2 linked regions of the Bdellovibrio bacteriovorus genome follow. The protein of the gene in region 2 interacts with the protein of the main gene of each other region in a pairwise test. Links are inferred from orthologs where the notes say so. Each region holds a gene or a part of one and is shown on either strand. Other genes may lie near its edges.

The links. Proteins that work in one complex are often made in the same cells at the same time.
Region 1: the proteins of AZI86_RS04970 (region 2) and secA interact in binary tests that used the Escherichia coli proteins (3 or more experiments, as listed by UniProt). The link is inferred for Bdellovibrio bacteriovorus from one-to-one orthologs.

The regions. Positions count from the first base shown.
Region 1 is NZ_LUKE01000001.1:1,617,134-1,621,612, reverse strand. Bases 650-3,891 are described here. They hold secA (preprotein translocase subunit SecA), read right to left. Parts: upstream 3,529-3,891; coding sequence 850-3,528; downstream 650-849. Other genes in these bases: AZI86_RS07915 (ankyrin repeat domain-containing protein), read left to right, coding at 3,719-3,891; AZI86_RS07925 (zf-TFIIB domain-containing protein), read right to left, coding at 650-849. In the rest of the region: AZI86_RS07930 (hypothetical protein), read right to left, coding at 1-44; more of AZI86_RS07925, read right to left, coding at 25-649; more of AZI86_RS07915, read left to right, coding at 3,892-4,063; AZI86_RS07910 (hypothetical protein), read right to left, coding at 4,032-4,479. UniProt on the Escherichia coli protein: Required for protein export, interacts with the SecYEG preprotein conducting channel.
Region 2 is NZ_LUKE01000001.1:1,024,566-1,028,703, forward strand. Bases 326-3,226 are described here. They hold AZI86_RS04970 (carbohydrate porin), read right to left. Parts: upstream 2,471-3,226; coding sequence 1,181-2,470; downstream 326-1,180. Other genes in these bases: AZI86_RS04960 (GreA/GreB family elongation factor), read left to right, coding at 326-649; AZI86_RS04965 (asparaginase domain-containing protein), read left to right, coding at 666-1,184; AZI86_RS04975 (alpha-1,6-glucosidase domain-containing protein), read left to right, coding at 2,550-3,226. Also shown: AZI86_RS04955 (DUF924 family protein), read left to right, coding at 1-120; more of AZI86_RS04960, read left to right, coding at 170-325; more of AZI86_RS04975, read left to right, coding at 3,227-4,138.

The sequences.
Region 1 (4,479 bases), 590 kb from region 2 along the record:
GAAAGCATCACGGACAAAACTGTTTTAAGAGCTAGAGAGTACATCTTGCCTCCAAGAAATTTTAAAAGGCAGATATTTAATTCGGTTGATTAAGACAGAGGCTTTAGCGGGCGAAAGACCGGTTAGAATAAGTCGGCCCCCAGCCATACCACCTATGAGCGCCTGAACATCCCACCCAAAGCGAGAATCCGTCATAGCTTCTTTTAGCTGCTTTAAAAGATGACTGGATTCAATCCCATCGATGATCACCACATAGGACAAAGGACCCGACGAAGCATTGGTATTGCCAAAGGCGGCGATGTCTGAAAAGTCAGAATTATCCGAACCCATCGGCTGCATAGGTTGCGGAGGTGGCTGCCCCAAAGCCTGATTGAAATCGTAAGGATCAATTTCTTGTTCTTGCGCCATCGGCGTCTCGGCTTCCACCGGCACTATAGCTTGTTCCGCTGGAGGCTCTTCACCATAAGCAGGAATGTCTTGATAGTTCTGTTGGTATTCCTGAGGCTGCTGGTAATCCTGGGGCGTGTGTATCTCCGAACCGGCAGGGATTTCCTGGGCAGGTTCTAAATAAGGCTCTTCTGGCGGCGCCATTTCTTCAGGAATATTTTGCGGAATTTCACCCACATATGTGGGCTCGATATTCGTTTCGTAAGGAGCTTGAGGAACATCGATGGGTGGAACAAATGCTTCTTCCACCGGAGCTTCGACTTCTATTTCGTGATTGGCCATTTCCGGTTGCCCGTTCCAATCGACAAAGAAAACGGCATTGCATTTGGGGCAAGTAAACAATGTCCCCAAATGCCTATCAAGAATCTCGACCGAATTATGACAGTTCGGGCATTGAGCCAATTAGCGTTTTCCTTTACCAGACTTTTCAATGCGGCGACGTTCTTCGCGATTCATCGGACGATCGTCATTGCGTGGACCGCTTTGGAAGGTCATACGACGTTTTTCAGGTTGCGCATTCGCTGAAGAATCAGGAAGTGAATGCCCGATATCTGCTTCCGTCGAAGAAGAGTAATCCAACCCATCCAAATCTGGCTCATCCGGGCGAAGGCTTTCTAAAACTTGCTCTTCAGATTGTTGAGCTACTAATTGAACGCGCATGATTTTTTCAATCGCGTCTTTTTTAATAACTTCATTCAACTTCTCAAAAGCCTTGAAAGCTTCTTTTTTATATTCAATCAAAGGATCCTTCTGGGCGTAACCGCGCAGACCAATACCTTCTTTTAATTTATCAATCACGTACAAGTGATTCTTCCAGTGAGTATCAATACTTTGAAGCAAGATCATCTTTTGAACTTGTTCAAAGAAAGGACCCATCGAAGTTTTTTGACGATCTAAAACTGTTTTCACCCCACCTTTTACGGCATCGGTGACTGTTTCAGAGTTCACAGGTTTATTTTCTAAATCGATTTTAAAGCCGAATGTTTGCGACAAAGAATTGTTCAATCCTTCGATGCTCCATTCTTCTTTTTTCACGTTTTCTGGAACGTAAGTGTCTAACAAAGTAGAAACAACGTCCCCCAACCAATCAAGTGTCGTTCTTTCGATGTCTTGACCTTCAAGAACTTTACGGCGCATGCCATAGATCGCACCACGCTGGGAGTTCATAACAGAATCGTATTCCATTAGGTTCTTACGAATATCAAAGTTATGGCCTTCGACTTTACGTTGCGCGCCTTCAATAGCGTTCGTCACCATTTTTGCGGTGATCGGCTCATCCTCAGGGATGTTTAACATCTCCATGATTTTTTGAATGCGTTCCCCGTTAAAGATACGCATCAACTTGTCTTCTAATGAAAGATAGAATTTAGATCCGCCTGGATCCCCTTGACGACCTGAACGACCACGTAATTGGTTATCAATACGACGCGATTCGTGGCGTTCGGTACCGATAATGCACAAGCCACCTAGCGCACGCACTTCGGCGCGTTCCGCTTCGACCTGGCCTTTTAATTTTTGCACCATTTCTTGGTATTCCGGACTGTCGTCGTTACCCACAGCAGTTTTAGCCATCATCTCAGCGTTACCACCTAGCATGATGTCCGTTCCACGACCCGCCATATTGGTCGCGATCGTAATGGCACCTTTACGGCCCGCCTGAGCAATGATTTCTGCTTCACGCTCATGTTGTTTCGCATTTAGCACTTCATGTTTGATGCCTTCTTTACGAAGGAATGCACTTAAGGCTTCTGATTTTTCAATAGACTCAGTACCGACGAGAACTGGTTGTCCTTTGGCCATACGCTCTTTAACGTCGGCCGTGATCGCCTTGAATTTTGCTTTTTCAGATTTATAAACAACATCTTCTTCGTCAATACGTTTGATTGGACGATTGGTCGGAATCACATTCACGGCCAATTTATAGATTTTATTAAACTCTACCGCTTCAGTGTCCGCCGTACCCGTCATGCCCGAAAGCTTGTTGTACATACGGAAATAGTTTTGGAACGTGATGGTCGCTAAAGTTTGGTTTTCAGATTTAACTTCAACACCTTCTTTGGCTTCGATCGCTTGATGAAGACCATCAGACCAACGACGACCCGGCATCAAACGGCCGGTGAATTCGTCAACGATCACGATTTCACCATCTTTAATCATGTATTCAACATCCAGGCGGTACAAATAGTGCGCCTTAAGGCCTTGATACATGTGATGAAGAATTTCAATATTTTCCGGGTCATAAAGATTTGAAAGACCCATCAATTGTTCAACTTTCGCATTTCCCTCATCGGTCAAAGAAACCGTTTTGGTTTTTTCTTCCATGGTGAAATGAACATCGCGCTTAAGTTGTGGAACAATCGCATTTACTTGCAAATATTTGTCCGTGGAAGATTCTGCTGGACCAGAAATGATCAATGGCGTACGTGCTTCGTCGATAAGAATCGAGTCACACTCATCCACAATCGCAAAATTGTGACCGCGCTGAACGTAATCATTCAAATCGAATTTCATATTGTCGCGAAGATAATCGAAGCCTAGTTCATTGTTCGTGCAATAAGTGATATCGCAAGCGTACATTTCTTTACGTTGTTGGTCGTTCAGCCCGTGAACGATGATACCGGTCGTAAGACCCAACCATCCATACAAGCGGCCCATGTGCTCAGCATCACGGCGTACTAGATAATCATTCACGGTGACTAAGTGAACCCCTTTACCTGTTAGGGCATTCAGATAAACTGCTAAAGTCGCCACTAAGGTTTTACCTTCACCGGTTTTCATCTCGGCGATGTTGCCGCGATTAAGAACGATACCACCAATTAACTGAACATCGTAATGGCGCATGCCCAAAACACGAGTCGCAGCCTCACGGCAAACCGCAAAGGCTTCTGGCAAAATGTCTTCGACCGTTTCACCTTTTTTTAAGCGCTCTTGAAATTCAGGAGTCTTGGCTTTGAGTTGATCGTCCGACAACGCCTTCATTTGAGGTTCAAGTGAATTGATCTTATCAACCAAAGGTTGGATCTTCTTCATTTCGCGGTCGTGTTTTGTTCCGAATATTTTTGTAAGAATCTGTGTCACCATAGTTTTCAAGAATAGACCCAAATAGACAACGGGTGCAAGCGAACGGACCTTTTCTAGCTGCGTCATTGTTGCGATTTCATTCGAGAAATTGAGATTTCCACCAAAGACTCGACCAAAGACAGCTCTTTTCGGTCCTCACCTTGACATCATTTGGTTACGATACAGATTTACCGGCGCTTTGGGAGGTATTATGTCAGCAGGCGATTGGAAAGAAATGTACCTAGCGGCGAGTTCCGGCGACTTTGAGCTGGTCAAATATCACATCATCAATGGTGTAAATCCCAATTACCAACATCCTGAGATCCTTTCGACTTCACTAGTCGCAAGCATCATCGCCGGCCACGACGATATCGCCCTATTTCTTTTAGAAAATGGCGCTGATCCCGCTCTTGAATCTGAATTTGATGGATTGACACCCCTGCAGGCCGCAAAAGCTTACAAGCGCACGGCGCTGATTGAGGTTTTAGAAAAAAAATTGCCACCAAAAACTTGGTGGCAGCGTCTTAAAGGATCTCTGTTACGAAGCGATACTTGATTGCTTCCGAGACTGTTAGAAACCAGTCTGGTTTTCTTAGAACATTTAATTGCGAAGGCCACTCTGGGTCATCAGGCATTGCAAAATAAGTATCGCGAAGATCTTTAGAAACCCCATTAGATTCCATGAAATCAAAACCTTTATTGGTCCAATCCAAAGTCACCGCATACCATTTATTTAGAAAATCCTGACAGCCCTTCATACGGGGTTCAAAGACCCTTGTGCCATCTTCCATTTCAATAAAACAAAGACCATTGAAGCTTGTCGTGTAACCGGCACCCAAACGCACCCCATGAATTCCAAACCAAGTTTCTTTTTCAGCCATTCGCGCAGAGCCCGCCGCAAATAAATACGTACACGCACTAGCGCAAAAGTTTCCTTTATGAAGGACGGTTTTTAGTTTTAGCGTTTTAATT
Region 2 (4,138 bases):
ATCCTGCACAAAAATATTATCGATCGTTTTGGTCGCTATCCGCATCGCAACAAAATCTTGGGCAGAAAATCCACCCCGGACGAATTAGAATTTCTAAAACAACCCGGATCATCGTTTTGATTGATTTCCCATAGACCTCGGCCATACTAGGCCAAAGAGGTTTATTAGCTTGGATAAAAAGAAACTCGTCGAAACAATCATCGCTCAATTAAATGCCGACATGGCTGTAGCCAAAGCTGCGGCCCTTGCCACTTATGAAGCGGCCACGCACGAGGAAAGTAAGCCTGAAAATGAATATGATACGCGGGGGCTCGAGGCCTCCTACCTAGCGGGTGCCCAAGCCAAACGCATTGCTGAAATCGAAGAGCTTTTGGTGATCTGCAAGCATCTCAATTTAAAAGATTTTGGGCCGGACGACAAAATCAACGTCACCGCCGTGGTTGAACTTGAACTTAATGGCAAACATAATTTCTATTTTATTATGCCTAAAGGGGGCGGTGTTTCGGTTTCTTTTGAAGGAAAAACGGTTCAGATCATCACGGCTAACACGCCCGTGGGTGAAGCCTTGCAAGACTTAAAGCAAGGAGACGTCGCCGTGGTTGAAAATGGCGCGCAAGTTCGTGAATACGAAATCGTGAACGTTTGGTAAGAGGATTTAAACTCACATGAACAAAAATCAACAAGACGTCGTCATTATCACCACCGGCGGAACCATTGAAAAAACTTATAACGAGTTTGATGGCTCTTTAGAAAATCGCGGCACCAGCATAAAAAACCGCATTCTTTCTAAAATGCGCCTGCCCTATACCAACATCTCAGTCCACCCGATCATGAGCAAAGATTCTTTATACATGAACGACGAGGATCGCGTGATGATTTCAAAAACTGTGCAAGAAGAGATGAAACGCCAACACCCGATCGTGGTTTTGCACGGAACCGACACCATGCACCTATCGGCCGAGTATTGTTTTAAAACGATCTCCCATCCTTCAACCGCCGTGGTTTTCACCGGCGCTATGATTCCCATGGGATTTGATGACAGCGATGCCACTCAAAATGTCACAGAAGCCTTGCTAGCCGCAAAGCTTCTGAAACCCGGATTTTATATTTCATTTCATAATCAGATTTTCGAAGTGCCTCATGTTCGGAAGAACAAAGAAAAAGGCACTTTCGAAAGTTTTTAGAACCAAGCTTCGAATTGGTAACCGAAATTGGTGCCGGCATTTTTATTAGCAAACACGGATGTAGCGGGCGCCATATTTGATTTGTTTGAATCCGACCACATCGAATGCGCTAGGTAAGCGCGCATCACCGGGCGGCCCCAGATAGACTTGCTGAAAGAAATCTGTGGCGCAATTGAAACACGACTTAGATCACGATCGCCGATGTACTCGGTGCCAGTCTTTTCTGATTCTGAATTAATACGCGAAAAGCCGCCCTCAAAAACCAACTGGAAGCGATCTGAAATTTCATAGATCGGACGAACGCCGACCTCATACCAATTCGTTTTACTATCGGCATCTTTACCGTTGTCTGAAGTATTCGCTGCGGCACTGAGAATCACTGCCCATTTGTTACTGATGTCATGGTGATAATCTTCCACCACGCGCGCCGTCCACGCTCGATTTTGGCTGGTGTCGTTTTCTGGAACACGCACGCTGCCATAAATATTAAGACCACTCATCGCGCCTTGACCGTACATCAAGGTGAAGTTGTTAAAGCCCGTTCCGACTTTTCCGCTGAGACGCGCGGATAAAGAATAACCGTTCGTTGGAACATACACGGTGGTGCCTTCCGTGCTCCCTTCCGCAAACGCATACACTCCCCAGAAATTAAGTTGTTGGTTTTCAGAAACTGGAATTTCTTTCCAGCGAAGGTCCAAGGCTTGTAATACTGGCGCACCCGTTGAAGTTTCCACGTAATCCCCAGAGGCCGTGACCTTATCATCAGACTGAATCAAATGCGCGATCGCAAGTTTGCCCGTGCCGATAGGGATCTGATCCCAACCTGCACCCACGCCACTCATGTCTGCGTAATAATACCAATCAAAGATATACACATCCACATCACGGTAAAAGCGTTTGCCAACCCAGAATTCCCCAGGGACTTCACTGAATCCACCCGCACTTACGAAGGCTTCAAGCTGCGCAATATTGCGATTTGCCGCAGGCTCCCATTGTCGGGTTCCCTTACCTTGCATGACCAAACGAGTGTTGGTTTTGAAATATACGGGATCCGCAACATCGGGCTTTTTATGATGGAACACCATGGCAATCTCAGAGTAGAAATCGCACTCATTCCCTAAACGTAGGAAATTAGCGGGAATTCCCGAGTTGTAAAAACATTGCTGTTTTCCACCCTCAAAATTCACCCCTGTTCCACCCCGCAGATATCCCGTGAAATCCGCTTCTAAAGCAAAACTTGTCGAAGCAAACCAACTTATAATTAGGATTCCCATAATTCTTTTCATTCTGTCCCCTTGAAAAACCGAAGGCTTACCCATAAAGTCTGCGCCTGACAAGAACAGACTGTAACGGGGGGCCGCAGTTTTGAGTAAATTCTTCTGGATTATTGCTTACTTAGTGCTTCAGTTTGGCTCTTACGCGGTGGCTGCCGACGTCCGTGCGCATTGGAATAATTCATCACAGATTTTACTTAAACTTCCAGCTGGTTTTTACGCCAGCGCCAACACGCAATTTTTTTTAGATGATGCTTCCTCTCTACTTTTAGACGCCTCGCCTATTCAACTACCACTCATTAAAATTGAATCTGGATTTGCATTCCTCAGCACGGCCCATTTATCACTTTCGCAAGTAGATGAATTGATCCGTCGTCCCCTGCAAGTCAAGATTTCCAATAACAGTCGCAATGTTGTCGACGTGACCCAGATTCATTTTTCCGGTCTTTTAGACGAACTTTATTTTTATGACGCCAATGATTTAGGGGCTCGTTGTTTTGGCGCTGCATGCACTGTGAAATTATGGGCCCCGACGGCACAAAATGTTCGTCTTTATGTTTTCAGACGCAGCGACGATCCGATCAACACGGCCATGGTTCTTCCGCTCACTCGCGGAGCCCAAGGAACATGGAGCACTTCTTTGGCTGGCGCCTTAGAGGGCTCTTATTATCTGTACGAAGTGACCGTGTATTCACCGCACACCCAGAAAATTGAAACCACATTTGTCACGGACCCTTACAGTTTTAGCTTGTCGCTTAACGGCGCAAGGTCGCAGCTGGTGAACTTAAACTCTAAAAATACCACACCGGCGCTTTGGAATTCTTTGCGTAAACCACCATTGAATTCAATTAAAGAATCGGTGGTGTACGAAATGCACATACGTGACTTCAGTGCGACGGATAGCACCGTGCCGACATCCAAGCGCGGGACTTACTTGGCATTCACCGAAACTCAATCTGCGGGCATGAAGCATTTGCAAAGCCTGGCCGAAGCGGGTCTCACGCACTTACATCTTTTGCCGATCAATGATTTTGGCAGCGTGAATGAAAATAAAAAAGAGTGGGAAACCTTTCTGGGCCCTTCCACAAACTTGCAAGAACCTCAAAGCATCATTGGCGGACTTCGCGAAAAAGATCCGTTTAACTGGGGTTATGATCCGGTTCATTACTTCACTCCGGAAGGAAGCTATGCCGTTTCCGGTGAGGGTGAGTCACGCATCCGCGAAGTGCGCGAGATGGTTCAAGCCGTCAACAAAATGGGCCTGCGTATTGTTCAGGACGTAGTATTAAATCACACTTATCAAAGCGGCCTAGAAAATCTTTCGGTCTTTGATAAAATTGTGCCGCTTTATTATTACCGTCTTGATGATAACGGTATTGCGCACAAATCCTCATGCTGCTGGGATACGGCCAGTGAAAATCGCATGATGGAAAAACTGATGATCGATAATGTTCTGCATTGGGCTAAAGTATATAAATTTGATGGTTTCCGTTTCGATTTGATGTCTTTTCACTCTCGCCAAACCATGGATAAGATTTATAAAGCCGTACACGCTTTAGATATCAACAAAGACGGTGTCGATGGGTCTAAGATCCTGCTTTACGGCGAGGGCTGGAGTTTCGGATCCCTTCACGAAAAAAGCCCCCAAGACGCGATGACCATCACGAACTCTTACGGCTC